2 regions of the Blautia faecis genome follow, and region 2 is predicted to be linked to the other one. Evidence: predicted binding sites of a transcription regulator. Region 2 holds the regulator's gene; the other holds the start of a gene.
The links. Region 2 encodes HrcA, which represses chaperone genes, less so after heat shock. Its sites were predicted from a motif close to TGTTAGCACTCNNNNNNNNNGAGTGCTAACA; they were not measured.
Positions count from the first base shown of each region.

Region 1: a site for HrcA is predicted at 4,722-4,752, ahead of groES (co-chaperone GroES). Genes of this name have one in related genera too.

Region 1 is NZ_JAQDKY010000008.1:67,316-75,034, forward strand. It holds gene PGQ38_RS06000 (peptidoglycan recognition protein family protein) at 1-292, opposite strand, end outside; gene guaB (IMP dehydrogenase) at 292-1,749, opposite strand; gene PGQ38_RS06010 (DUF6106 family protein) at 1,831-2,337, opposite strand; gene groL (chaperonin GroEL) at 2,733-4,355, opposite strand; gene groES (co-chaperone GroES) at 4,400-4,684, opposite strand; gene codY (GTP-sensing pleiotropic transcriptional regulator CodY) at 5,112-5,897, opposite strand; gene PGQ38_RS20470 (DUF6783 domain-containing protein) at 5,878-5,994, opposite strand; gene topA (type I DNA topoisomerase) at 6,252-7,719, opposite strand, start outside.
Region 2 is NZ_JAQDKY010000010.1:76,105-83,823, reverse strand. It holds gene dnaJ (molecular chaperone DnaJ) at 1-1,149, opposite strand, end outside; gene dnaK (molecular chaperone DnaK) at 1,305-3,188, opposite strand; gene grpE (nucleotide exchange factor GrpE) at 3,304-3,954, opposite strand; gene hrcA (heat-inducible transcriptional repressor HrcA) at 3,983-5,023, opposite strand; gene PGQ38_RS07115 (LOG family protein) at 5,468-6,010, opposite strand; gene PGQ38_RS07110 (chromate transporter) at 6,103-6,672, opposite strand; gene PGQ38_RS07105 (chromate transporter) at 6,669-7,244, opposite strand; gene uvrB (excinuclease ABC subunit UvrB) at 7,495-7,719, shown strand, end outside.

The sequences.
Region 1 (7,719 bases), on a different contig from region 2:
CATTTGGAGTCAATAATTGTACATCTATGTAGGGAGCACCCTGGGACATCCATTCTTCCGGTCCATAATTCGTATGATCATTCGTTTCCTGGAATGTCTCTGCACTTTCCTCCTGCTTCTGTCCTTTCCTTACCATCAGAATAACCACTCCTGTCACAACCAGAAGCAAAAGAAGCACCAGTAATGCCAGACGCTGATTTCTCTGACGGATTCTGCCGCCCTTATCTGTTTTTTCTCTTTTGTTAAAAGAAGGCCGCCTTGAAAAAGACGGCCTTGCAGATTTTCTTTTCATTATTTGTCATCCACACTGTAGTTCGGTGCTTCTTTTGTAATGTGAATGTCATGTGGGTGAGACTCTTTCAGGGAAGCAGCAGAAATCTTCACGAATTTACCATTCTGTTTCAGTGCTTCAATATTCTCAGCTCCACAGTATCCCATACCGGAGCGAAGTCCTCCGATCAGCTGGAATACAGTGTCCTCAAGGTGTCCCTTGTATGCAACACGTCCTTCCACACCTTCCGGAACAAGCTTCTTGGCATTCTCCTGGAAGTAACGGTCCTTGCTGCCATTCTCCATAGCTGCAATGGATCCCATTCCACGGTATACTTTATATTTTCTTCCCTGATATAACTCGAAAGTTCCCGGGCTCTCATCGCATCCGGCGAACATGCTTCCCATCATACAAACGTTTGCACCAGCTGCGATTGCCTTGGTAACATCACCTGAATACTTGATACCACCGTCTGCAATAATCGGAATACCATATCTCTTGGCAACCTCATAGCAATCCATGACTGCTGTGATCTGCGGTACACCAATACCAGCAACTACACGGGTGGTACAGATAGAACCAGGTCCGATTCCGACCTTAACTGCATCTACACCAGCATCGATCAGAGCCTTGGTAGCGGCTCCTGTGGCAACGTTTCCTGCGATAACCTGCAGCTCCGGATATGCAGCCTTGATCTCTCGTACAGCACGGAGGATATTCTCAGAATGACCATGAGCAGAATCAACAACGATGACATCAACATTTGCCTTCACAAGTGCGTCTACACGGGCAAGCACGTTGGCGGTAATACCAACAGCAGCCCCACAGAGAAGACGTCCCTGTTCATCTTTGGCAGCCAGAGGATATTTGATCTGTTTCTCAATATCCTTGATGGTGATAAGTCCTTTTAAGTTAAAATCATCATCTACAATGGGTAATTTCTCTTTACGGGATTTCGCAAGGATCTCTTTCGCCTCTTCCAGTGTAATACCTTCTTTGGCTGTGATCAGTCCCTCAGATGTCATGGACTCTTTGATCTTCTTGCTGAAATCTGTCTCAAACTTCAGATCACGGTTGGTAATAATACCTACCAGCTTCTTGCCTTCTGTGATCGGGACACCGGAAATACGGAATTTCGCCATTAAGTCATTGGCATCCTTCAATGTATGTTCCGGAGATAAGAAAAATGGATCTGTGATAACACCATTCTCAGAACGCTTAACCTTGTCCACCTCTTCTGCCTGCGCCTCGATAGACATGTTCTTGTGAATGATACCGATACCTCCCTGACGTGCCATGGCAATCGCCATATTGTACTCAGTAACGGTGTCCATTCCTGCACTCATCATGGGAATGTTCAGTTTAATCTTCTTTGTAAGGTAAGTTGAAACGTCAACTTGATTCGGGATTACTTTGGAGTACGCCGGAACTAAAAGGACGTCGTCGAAAGTAATGCCTTCACCAATGATAGTACCCATTGCTTTTCCTCCCTTGTCTTATTGTGTCTTTGGTTTGTAGATTAGTGTAGCAAAAAACTAAAAGTGTGTCAATCTAGTAAATTAATCTAAAAATACTTTGCTCGGAGCAGTATTTCTCATGGTTTTTGCCAATATTTCATCTGGCTCGATAATTACTTTGCAGGTATCTGCGCCATCGCGGCAGACAATTGCAAAACGCTTATGTTCCGGATTTCCGGAGGAAAAATCCTGTACTTTCAGCTTCTGGTTGCTGTTGTAATAGTCCATTCTATGTGAGTTAAGAGGTGCCATAATATCACATTCTGTGATGTTCAGGCTTTTTACTCTTTTTCTCTTGGACTTTGCCATGATCTTGTCAATGTCAAGTTCTCCGTTTACAAACAGGTACTCAAATTCCAGATCAGTGCCTGGAAAGATAAAAAGATAGGCACAGACTCCCAGCACAATTGCCGCGATCAGAAGCAGGGGCATGATAAACAGACCTGCGAGTACCAGAAGCACGATCAGTGCAATGATACTGCCTTTTACCAGCCTGTCCTTTGCGGTCCGCTCTTTTTTTACAAGCAGCTCAGAATACAAATCGCTCATATTACAATTCTCCTTTGTTTTTTTGCCAGCCGGCATGTTGTTTTAAGTATAACACACAAAAGTTTTCCTGTGAACATCGTTCCTGATAAAACGCGGAATATTGCCAGTACACAGTTACTGTTCACTCCGTTCACAGTAACGCGCTTCGCGATGCACAGAAATCATGCATTCGCATGATTTCGCGCCGCAATTCTCGGGTTTTCTGTGAACTTTGTTCACAAAAAACGCCTCGCGGAACGTTACCAGTGAACAGTAACAGTACACAGTTACTGTAAAAAATGACTTTTATTGAATGCAAAAGGGCCAGCGTCTTTGACACCGACCCTTATGAGTTCTGAATTATACCTTCAAAAATCCTTTCATGGATTTTCCGTTCTGTTTTCCGCTGCCGGAAATTACATCATTCCCATACCCTGACCGCCAGCTGGCATTGCCGGAGTATCTTCTTTGATATTTGCAACAACAGACTCAGTTGTAAGCAGAGTAGAAGCAACACTTGTTGCGTTCTGAAGAGCACTTCTTGTAACCTTTGCAGGATCAAGGATTCCCTCGTCTACCATGTTTACATATTTGTCGTTCAGAGCATCAAAACCAACACCTGGCTCAGACTCTCTTACTTTGTTGATGATAACTGCACCTTCAAGACCTGCATTAGCAGCAATACGGAACAGCGGAGCTTCCAGTGCTTTCAGGATGATGTTTGCACCAGTCTTCTCATCTCCCTCAAGACCTGCTGCAAGTTTTGCAACCTCTTTGGAAGCGTGGATATATGCAGAACCGCCTCCTGCAATGATTCCTTCTTCAACAGCTGCTCTGGTAGCTGCAAGAGCATCTTCCATACGAAGTTTTGCTTCTTTCATCTCAGTCTCAGTAGCTGCACCAACACGAACCACTGCTACACCACCAGCAAGTTTTGCAAGTCTTTCCTGAAGCTTCTCTCTGTCGAAATCAGATTTTGTCTCCTCAATCTGAGCACGGATCTGGGCAACACGATTGGCAATTGCTTCTTTATCTCCCATACCATCGACAATAACAGTATTCTCTTTTGCAACTTTAACAGATTTTGCACGTCCTAACTGAGCCATTGTAGCATCTTTCAGTTCAAGACCTACCTCGTCAGAAATTACAGTACCACCTGTCAGAATTGCGATATCCTGAAGCATTTCTTTTCTTCTGTCACCATAGCCAGGAGCTTTTACAGCTACTACCTGGAAGGTTCCTCTTAATTTGTTTACGATCAGAGTGGTAAGAGCCTCACCCTCAACATCCTCAGCGATGATAAGAAGTTTTGCTCCAGCCTGTACGATCTGCTCCAGCAGCGGAAGAACTTCCTGAATGTTGGAGATTTTCTTGTCTGTGATCAGAATATATGGATCCTCAAGGTTTGCTTCCATCTTCTCCATATCAGTGGACATGTATGCGGAAATATATCCACGGTCAAACTGCATACCTTCTACAAGGTCAAGCTCTGTGTGCATGGTCTTGGACTCTTCTACAGTAATAACACCGTCGTTGGAAACTTTTTCCATTGCATTTGCAACAAGCTCTCCGACTTCTTTATCTCCGGCGGAAATAGATGCAACGTTTGCGATCTGTTTCTTTCCGCTTACTTTCTGGCTCATGTTCTTGATTGCTTCTACAGCAGCATCTGTAGCTTTCTTCATACCGCGTCTCATAACGATCGGGTTAGCACCTGCTGCCAGATTCTTCATTCCTTCATGAACCATTGCCTGGGCAAGTACAGTAGCAGTTGTAGTACCGTCACCAGCTACATCGTTTGTCTTGGATGCAACTTCCTTGATCAGCTGAGCTCCCATGTTCTCGAAAGCATCCTCAAGCTCGATCTCTTTTGCGATTGTAACACCATCGTTTGTGATAAGCGGAGCACCGAACTGTTTATCAAGTACTACGTTTCTTCCTTTCGGTCCAAGTGTTACTCTTACGGTATCAGCAAGTTTATTTACACCAGCCTCTAATGCTGTTCTGGCTTCTGCGCCATATTTAATCTCTTTTGCCATAATGAATCATCCTCCTGATTTCAAGTTATTTATAAGGTTATGTCTTATTTCACAATTGCAAGAATATCGCTCTGTTTTACAATGATATACTCTTCACCGTCAAGCTTAACCTCTGTTCCTGAATATTTGGAATAGATAACCTTGTCGCCTACAGTAACTTCCATTTTCACTTCTTTGCCGTCAACAACTCCGCCAGGTCCTACTGCGATTACTTCTGCCTGCTGTGGTTTCTCCTGTGCCTGTCCTGGAAGAACGATACCGGATTTTGTTGTCTCTTCTGCTTCTAACTGTTTTAATACAACTCTGTCGCCTAATGGAACTAATTTCATGATCTATGTCCTCCTTTAGAATTGCTTTTCTTTTCCTTGCTAGCACTCATTATTGCCGAGTGCTAATCACTGTCCATTATATTATTGAATTATCGTTATTTGTGCAACTCTTTTCATAGTTGCATTTTTAAGTATATTCTTTTTTATTCTCTTTTATGCTCTTTTTTTCTCTTGTTTTCTCACTTTAAAAATTTTCTGAATTTTTTTCTATTTCGAAGCTTCTGAAGACTGCCTGGTAAAGTTTTTTTGTGAAATCATGAATTCCAACGAAGTTTCCTGTTATACACAAAAAAGAACTGCCCTCCAGAGCGTGTTTGAAAAAGCGTTCCTGCAATCTGCAACTTCACAATTTGCAGAAAGCCTTTTTCAAACACGTTCAAAGGAAAACAGTTCTTCTGTACACTTGTTTATTATTTATTGAATTCACTCAGGCCTTTTTATTTCTCTGGGCCTTAATCTCTTCTAATTCATCAAAGATCACTTCATTGAGAACCTTGATATAGGTTCCCTTCATACCGGATGACCGGGACTCAATAACGCCTGCGCTCTCGAACTTGCGGAGTGCATTTACGATTACTGATCTGGTAATACCTACTCTGTCTGCAATCTTGCTGGCAACAAGAATTCCCTCATCTCCGTCAAGCTCATCAAAAATGTGGATGATAGCTTCCAGTTCAGAGAAAGAAAGTGTGTTAAAAGCAGATTTTACAACCTGTTTCTTTCGGTCTTCCTCAGCATTCTCTTCATGTACAGCCCGCATCATCTCAAGACCTACAACTGTAGTGCCGTATTCACTGACAATAATATCCTCAATATCATATGGACGATCCTTGCGGTACATAAACACCGTTCCAAGACGTTCTCCTGCAATATCAATAGGATTGATGATTCCCTGATAGCTGCTGGAAACATGCTCAAAGCCAAGTGTCTGAAGATTCACGTTTTCTTTGGTAGATAATACCCCTAAAAAACGCTCATTCAGCAGAGGGTCAACATGACCGCCCACCTCATCAGCTATCAGCTCCTGGATTTCCTCAACTCCCGGGCAAAAGCTTACACCAAGCACCTTGCCTTTCTTGCTGAGAACCAGGATATTAGAACTTAAAGTATCCATCAGAACCTGGCAGATATCATTAAAAACCACCTTACTGGAACTGCTGTTATGGAGAAGTTTATTGATTTTTCTTGTTTTATCAAGTAACTGAACGCTCATTTTGTCCTCCCTTCGCTTTTGTTACATGAGAGCCTGTTTGAAAACCCACTCCCGCAATCTGTACGCTCCACTTTGCAGGAGATTTTGCAGAAAGCATTTTTCAGGCATGCTCTGACTTTACCTGTTATTCTAATACTACACGTTTTTCAAACTATTTACAAGCTATTTTTTACTATTTTTCAATTTTGTTTAGCTTTTCTGAAAATATCACGTTTTTGAAACTATTCATCAAACAATGGAAGTAATAGAGCTTTTATTTAAAAAATCCCCTGCAAAACATAATACATCTGCCTTGCAGGGGATCTTTCCCGAAAACTTCTTAATTTGTTACTGTTCGCGAGCTTCACAGCAACCTTAATTTTCTTTTTCATCCTTCGGCCTGGTTTCTACATAGCCGCAGGTTTCCTGGCTGCACACCAGTTTATTTCCTTTTTCCACCATGTAGCTTCCGCACACCGGACATTTCTTATCCGATGGCTTCTGCCATGACATAAAGTCACATTCCGGATTATCTTCACAACCGTAATACTTACGGCCTTTCTTCGTCTTCTTAAGCACCACTTCCTTACCACACTTCGGGCAGGCTACACCAATCTTTTCATAATAAGGCTTGGTATTGCGGCATTCCGGAAATCCCGGGCATGCAAGGAAACGTCCGTGAGGACCATATTTAATCACCATATGACGACCGCAGTTATCACAGATCACATCGGTCTCTTCATCATGGATGTCTACTTTCTCCAGCTCTTCCTGGGCAGCATCCACATCATGTTTCAGATCCGGATAGAAGTTCCGGACTACTGTCTTCCACTGTACAGTACCATTCTCCACACAGTCCAGAAGTCCCTCCATGGTAGCCGTGAAATTCACGTCCACAATGCTTGGGAACGCCTGCTTCATAATACTGTTTACCACCTCGCCCAGCTCTGTCACATAAAGGTTACGCTGCTCCTTGGAAACATAGCGGCGGCTGATAATGGTGGTGATGGTCGGCGCATAAGTACTCGGACGGCCGATTCCAAGCTCCTCCATGGTCTTTACCAGGGAAGCCTCTGTATAATGTGCCGGCGGCTGGGTAAAATGCTGTTCCGGCTTTAACTCTTTCAGTTTCAGCTTCATGCCTTTACTCAGGCTTTGGCTTAACACATTTCCCTTCTTCATATCCTCTTCCTGCATATATACCGAAAGGAAGCCTTCAAATGCTACCTTGGAAGCGGACACAGTGAACGTATAGTCTCCACCAGCCACTTTTACAGAGGTAGTCTCATACTTCGCAGGAGCCATACGGCTGGCCGCAAAACGCTTCCAGATCAGCTGATACAAACGGAACTGATCTCGTGTAAGGGATTCTTTTATCTGTACAGGTGTACGGCTGATATCAGTTGGGCGGATAGCCTCATGAGCATCCTGGATCTTCTGTCCCTTCTTCACTGTCTTGGCTGTTTCTGACACATATTCTTCTCCATACTGGCTGCTGATGTAGCTTCTTGCTGCCGCATCTGCCTCGTCAGAAATACGTACAGAATCAGTACGAAGGTATGTGATCACACCTACAGTACCGTTGCCCTTGATATCAACACCCTCATAAAGCTGCTGTGCCAGACGCATAGTCTTCTGGGTGGAAAAATTCAGTGTTTTGGATGCCTCCTGCTGCAGGGTACTGGTAGTGAAAGGAAGCGGAGCATTCTTGATTCTCTCGCCTTTTTTCACCTCAGAGATCTCAAATTCTTCGTTCTCAAGAACCTTAAGAATCTCATCCATCTCAGATTTATTGTGGATATCCATCTTCTTGTCTGTTCCGTAGAATTTAGCCTCCAGAGGC
Region 2 (7,719 bases):
TTTTTTCTTCTTTTCGGACTTTTCTGTGCTATCGCCGGCACTGCCTGCAGGACGATTGCCGCATGCCTCGTCAAATTTGCGGAGAGCTTCTTTCGCGTCCTCATTCAGGTTGGTTGGTACCTGAACAACCAGAGTTACGTAGTGATCACCGCGAACATTCTTGTTTCGAAGGGACGGAACACCTTTTCCCTTCAGACGGATTCTGGTATCTGTCTGAGTTCCTGGTTTCACTTCATAGAGAACTTCTCCATCTACTGTATTCAGTTTGACTTCGCCGCCAAGCGCTGCCTGTGCATAAGTAATCGGTGCAGTAGAGTAAATATTCATATCCTGTCTCTGGAAAATCGGATGGCGTGCTACATTTACTTCTACCAGCAGATCGCCTCTCGGACCTCCATTTGTGCCAGGTTCACCTTTATCACGGATACGGATACTCTGACCATTGTCAATACCCGCTGGAATAGATACCTTAATTTTTTTGCGATTGGAAATGTATCCGGTACCACGGCAATCCGGGCATTTATCTTTGATGATCTTACCTGTCCCATGACAATCCGGACACACCTGAACGTTACGAACCATGCCAAACATGGACTGCTGGGTGTAAACGATCTGTCCTTCACCATTACATTTCGGACAGGTAACCGGTGAGGTACCAGCCTTAGCTCCAGAACCGTGACAGGAAGTACATTCCTCTTTCAGAGTAATCTCAAGTTCTTTCTCACAGCCAAATACAGCATCCTCAAAGGTGATGTTCACGCGTGCACGCAGGTTTGCCCCCTTCATAGGTCCATTATTGGCACGTCTGCGGCTTCCGCCGCCTCCAAACAGATCTCCGAAAATATCTCCGAAGATATCCCCCATGTCTGCGCCGGAGAAATCAAAGCCGCCGAAACCGCCTGCTCCGCCACCGCCGCCGTTTTCAAAAGCGGCATGACCAAACTGATCATACTGTCTTCTCTTGTCCGGGTCACTTAAGACGCTATAAGCCTCTGTTGCCTCTTTGAATTTCGCTTCAGCTTCCTTATCTCCCGGATTTACGTCGGGATGATACTTCTTGGCAAGCTGACGATATGCTTTTTTTAATGTAGCGTCATCGGCGCTCTTATCAACGCCTAAGACTTCATAGTAATCTCTTTTATCAGCCATGATTTCTTTCTTTTCCTAACTTTTTGTATTTGGTTATCTTATGGAAGACGCCAGCGGCGCATTTCCTGTAATATGTCTTTCACCACCACTGCCCGGTCATGAATCATGACCGGGCTGTAGTTTCATGTTCCGAAATATTGGAACTTATTATTCAATTAAACCTCTTTGTAGTCAGCATCTACAACATCATCGCCGTAACCAGCCTCGTTACCGCCCTGGGAAGCTCCTCCCATGTCCGGTCCAGGGCCTGCCTGACCAGCACCACCCTGTGGGTTCTGTGCTTCATACATCTTTGCGAAAAGCTTCTGAGCACTTTCCATCATCTTCTCCTGAGCAGCTTTGATCTCAGCGACCTGAGCATCTCCGATCTCATCTGTATTTGCATATTTAGCAAGGATATCTTTTAATGCATTTAAGTCAGCCTCTACGGAAGCTTTGTCATTTGCATCCAGTTTATCGCCTGCTTCTTTCAGTGCATTCTCAACCTGGAATACCATGGAGTCTGCATTGTTCTTTGTATCAATTGCCTCTTTACGTTTCTTATCCTGAGCTTCGAACTCAGCAGCTTCTTTAACAGCCTTGTCAATATCAGACTCGGACATGTTAGAACCAGCTGTGATTGTAATGTGCTGCTCTTTACCTGTTCCAAGATCCTTAGCAGATACATTTACAATACCGTTGGCATCGATATCGAATGTAACCTCAATCTGCGGAACACCACGACGTGCTGGTGGGATTCCATCCAGACGGAACTGTCCAAGGGACTTGTTGTCTTTCGCGAACTGACGCTCGCCCTGTAATACATTGATATCTACAGCGGTCTGATTATCAGCTGCTGTGGAGAAAATCTGGCTCTTCTTGGTCGGAATAGTTGTATTTCTCTCGATCAGACGTGTTGCAATACCACCCATTGTCTCGATGGACAGGGAAAGTGGAGTAACATCAAGAAGAAGGATGTCACCTGCACCAGCCTCACCGGAAAGCTTACCACCCTGGATAGAAGCACCAAGTGCAACACACTCATCTGGGTTCAAGGCCTTGCTTGGCTCTTTGCCAGTTAACTGTCTTACTTTATCCTGTACAGCCGGGATACGTGTAGATCCACCAACCAGAAGCACCTGTCCAAGATCAGAAGCAGTAAGACCTGCATCAGAAAGTGCACGGCGAACCGGCTCTGCTGTTTTCTCAACAAGATCGTGTGTAAGTTCGTCAAATTTAGCTCTTGTAAGGTTCATATCAAAATGCTTCGGTCCTTCAGCTGTTGCTGTGATGAATGGCAGGTTGATATTGGTTGTTGTTGCGGAAGAAAGCTCTTTCTTAGCTTTCTCAGCAGCTTCTTTCAGTCTCTGAAGAGCCATCTTATCGTTGCTTAAGTCAACGCCCTCTGTTCTCTTGAACTCAGAAAGCATATAGTCTGTAATTCTCTGGTCAAAGTCATCACCACCAAGACGGTTGTTACCAGCTGTTGCCAGAACTTCGATAACGCCATCACCAATCTCAATAATGGAAACATCGAATGTACCACCACCAAGGTCATAAACCATGATCTTCTGCTCTTTCTCATTGTCAAGACCATATGCAAGAGCTGCTGCTGTAGGCTCGTTGATGATACGTTTTACATCGAGACCTGCAATCTTACCAGCATCCTTGGTTGCCTGACGCTGAGCATCATTGAAATATGCCGGAACAGTGATAACTGCTTCTGTAACAGACTCTCCAAGGTATCCTTCAGCGTCTTTTTTCAGTTTCTGAAGAATCATAGCGGAAATTTCCTGTGGGGAATATTTCTTATCATCAATTGTTACACGGTAATCTGTACCCATCTCTCTCTTGATGGAAGAGATTGTTTTCTCTGCGTTTGTTACTGCCTGACGTTTTGCAGGCTCACCTACCAGACGCTCACCTGTCTTTGTGAATGCTACAACAGATGGTGTTGTTCTGGATCCTTCTGTATTTGCGATAACGGTTGGCTGTCCACCTTCCATAACAGCTACACAGCTGTTTGTTGTACCTAAGTCAATACCAATGATTTTTCCCATGATAATTTTCCTCCTGTTTAAAAATTCATGGTTGCTGTCCATTACACGAACAGTAACATTTATACTTTGTTTTTAGAAAATGTCGATGAAGTTTGATTCTCCAAGCTGCTTTCTGTTAATTAGCAACTTTTACCATACTGTGTCTTACAACGAAATCCTTGTAGGTATATCCCTTCTGAAATTCCTCTACGACGATGTTCTCGCCAACGGATTCGTCCTCCACATGCATCACTGCATTATGCAGATTCGGATCAAATTCCTTACCTACAGCTTCGATTGGCTTCACACCCATCTCATCAAAAGCTGTCATCATCTGCTTGTAGATCATCTTCATGCCTTCTGCAAATGGATCATCCTCCGGTGCCTGTGCAAGACCTCTTTCGAAGTTATCCACGATCGGAAGCATTTTTTCAACGATGTCCCTGGCGCCGATGATGTACATGCTGGATTTCTCTTTCTCCGTTCTTTTACGGTAGTTATCAAATTCAGCCATGCTGCGCTTCAGTCTGTCTGTAAGCTCCTCGACCTGCTGTTCAAATTTATCTTTCTCTTTTTTCTTCTTGCCGAAGAAAGAAGTTTTTGTCTTGGTTTCCGGTTCCTTCTGAGATTCGGCTTCCTGATCTGACTGCTCAGTTTCTTCTGTCTGTGCTGGTTCTTCGGAAGTCTCCTCTTCTGCTGTCTGGGCTGTATCTGCTGCCTCTTCTTCGCTTCCGTCTGTTACCGGAATGTCAACTGCTTCTTCCTGTACTTCGGCTTCTTTATTCATTTCTTCTGACACGCTTTCAACCGCCTTTCTAGGTTTTCTTATTTACCATTTCGTCAAGCTGGACTTTTAATTTCTTTAAGCTGTCCACTACATTCTCGTAATCCATTCGCTTGGGACCGATGATTCCAATAGTTCCACGCATTCCATCTCCCAACTCGTAAGTAGCTGTGACCACACTGCAGTCTTTCATGGTACGTACCGGAACTTCATCCCCGATGTATACCTGAACTCCTGTGTTCTCCGGATCTCCCATTTCCTCACGGACCATATCCGCAAGTTCCTGCTTATCCTCGAAAGTGGAAATCAGCTCACTGGCTCTGGATGTATCTGCAAGCTCTGGATACTTAAATATGTTGGTTGCTCCCGATGTATATACTTTCATATCTTCTTCGTCCACGTGAATCGTAGCTGCAACTGCGTCCAGCACATCTGCAACCACACCGCTGTGGCTTCCCGCCTGTTCTTTCAATCTGGCGATCATGCCCAGATTAATGTCCTGGATGGGTACACCGTTCAGGTTCGTGTTAAGAAGAAGATTCAGCTTCAGGATCGTCTGGTCATCCATCTCCTCATCAATATTAATGATCTGGTTCCGAATGACATTACCCTCACATACAACTACGGCAATCAGCTGCCGCTCATTGACTCGTGAAAGCTGAATGAACTTCAGGGTGCTTCCCTTATACTGGGGAACCGCAACCATAGCCGCATAATTGGTATTCGTGGCAAGAACCTTCGCCACCTGCTTGAGCACCTTATCCATCTTATCTGACTTCTCAATCATCAGATCACGGATTTCTGCGATCTCGGCTTCCTTCTCCCTGGTAAGCTCATCTACATAAAGGCGATAGCCTTTATCTGATGGAATTCTTCCGGCTGAGGTGTGGGGCTGTACGATGTAGCCCATATCCGTCAGGTCGGACATCTCATTTCGGATAGTAGCAGAGCTGACATTCAGATCCGGATATTTGGAAATAGTTCTGGAACCTACAGGCTCGCCTGTTTCCATATAAGTTTTGATGATTGCTTTCAGTATTTTCCGTTTGCGCTCATCTAATACTTCATCCATGAAATATCTGCTCCTTCCTGAAAAGCAGACGGTCAAACCTGATTCTGATTTCCGTCTGGCTTCTTCGAATTCCTTTTGTTAGCACTCATTATTTAGGAGTGCTAACATCTATGCTCTTAAGATACACCTCAGTATTCCTTTTGTCAATATTTTTTACAAATTTTTTTCATCTTTTTTGATAGTTTTTACCCTATACTTTACCATTCTGGCTAAATTCTCCTTACTGCAATACTTTTTTTGGACAGCAAGGATACTATCAGGTATCTGCCAACGCAGTCTTATGTTTGCTGCCGCATAAATGAAAAAGATGCCTTGAGAAAATTTTCCCTGGCATCTTCTTTCCTATATAGGAATACCGCCCATAGGCGACATGTCCGTTTTGTAACTGTTCAGCACCTTCACAGTTATATGTTTCGCAAAACAGCCCCTGCTGAATAGCAGCCTCTATTTTTTATAATTTTCCAGATAGTCAAGAACTGCTGTCGGCTCATCCAGAAAGACTACCATATCCAGCACGGAAAAATCCATGAATTTCTCTTCTGCTGTGTACTCCAGCAATGCTTTCATCTTGTCATAATATCCGTCAATGTTATACAGCACAATTGGGCGGTCAATACGTTTCAGGCTTTTCAAGGTAAAAATCTCAAAAAATTCCTCGTAGGTACCAATTCCGCCAGGTGCTACGATCGTAGCATCTGATTTTTCTTCCAGAAGTTTTTTGCGCTCTCTCATATTCTCTGTGAAAATAAATTCCGTGCATTTCTCATACAGAACTCCAGGCTGGTCAAAAAATCGGGGAGCAATTCCAAGTATGTAACCATTTTCTGCTGCCACGCCTCTGGCTGCTGCTCCCATCATTCCGGTAGCCCCGCCGCCAAACACCAGACCGTGACCTCTTTTTCCCATTGCTCTTCCAAGCTCTTCTGTTTTTTCATAATAAATGTTTTTAAGCAGTGCACTTGAAGCGCCATATACACATATGTTCAATCTGTTATCCCCCTTATTTTTTCTTCTAAACACAGGTGCAGCCTACCTGCGGCAGCACCATATACGAAAGTCAGCTGGCATATCTTTTCCAGTCAGCTTCCGGCAGCCGCGCAAAACACCATATTTGCCACACCGCACAAAACCATCACCAGAATAGGATTCATTTTAAATTTTCTTAAAAGCACCAGTGCGGCAGTAAAGAACACCACCATTCGAATGCATATGTTTTCCCGAAACAGTTCCACTGCACCATTTATAAAAAAAGATGATACTAAAATGGTAACTCCTGCCTTGGCGATCATGGCCACAACCGCCGGGCGAAGGGATGTAAGAGTTCCCTGGAGAAGGGACATTTTCCGGTATTTCGTGTAAATATATGCCAGCAGGGTTACAATTATACAGGAGGGTAAAATACAGCCAAGAGTAGCCACCACTGCGCCACCAGGACCAGCAATCCTGGTTCCTACAAAGGTTGCGGAGTTTACTGCAATAGGACCAGGAGTCATCTCTGCAATGGTCACAAGATTCGAAAAAGTTTCCATGGAAATCCAGCCATGCATAGTCACTACCTGTTCCTGTATAAGAGGCATTGCTGCATATCCACCTCCAAAGCTTAATGCACCAATCTGAAGGAAGCTGAAAAAGAGCTGAAGATAAATCATTTTTTGCTGCCCTCCTTCACAAGTGTACGCGCAAATCCAAATACAGCCACAATAAGTATTATATAAATAATGTTTACCTTCAGAAAATAGCTTACACAAAAACTGATGACCATAATAACCACATTTACCCAGTCATTTGATTTCGCCACGTTTTTCCCCATGTCGTATACCACAGAAATGATCACAGCACCTACGCCGGCAGTCATGCCTTTCAAAAGAGCTGCTATATAATAATTAGAGCAGAATGCATCATAAAACAAGGAAATCAGGGACAGGATCACCATTGGCGGAATAATAGCCCCCAGAACCGACAGCAGCATTCCCGGTATTCCCCCAAGCTTGTATCCCACCACAATTGCTCCGTTTACTGCAATTGCTCCTGGAGATGACTGTGCGATTGCCACCAGATCCAGCATTTCTTCCTCATCGATCCAGTGATATTGATCCACAAATTTCTCTTTCAATAAAGTAACGATCACATATCCGCCGCCAAAAGTAAACGTACTAAGATATAACGAGGCAAAAAAAAGCTTCCTCAGCACATATCTTTTATTCTTTTGTTTTTCTTCCATTTCCGGCACTCCTAATAATTCTGCATGATTTCTGCGCATCGCGAAGCGTGTTACTGGTCAGGTCGTGAACAATCACGCTTTTCTTTTTTAAGATAACGCACTATAGGTATGTCTGTCAATTAAAGTTTTGGAATGCTTCTGACATTTCAGAGGGCAGAACAAATATTCGATTCTGCTGTACTTTTATAAAAAAGGATGCTATACTGAAAACAGTTAAAGCGTGTTTGATTTTATAAAAGAAAGGACTCATATGGATCATTTTGAATTACATTCCGAGTATAAACCAACCGGCGATCAGCCACAGGCTATTGAGAAACTGGTAAAGGGATTTAAAGAGGGAAATCAGTTTGAGACGCTGCTTGGTGTCACCGGCTCTGGTAAAACTTTTACTATGGCAAACGTTATTCAGGCGCTGAATAAGCCTACTCTGATCCTGGCCCATAATAAAACTCTGGCAGCACAGTTATACGGTGAG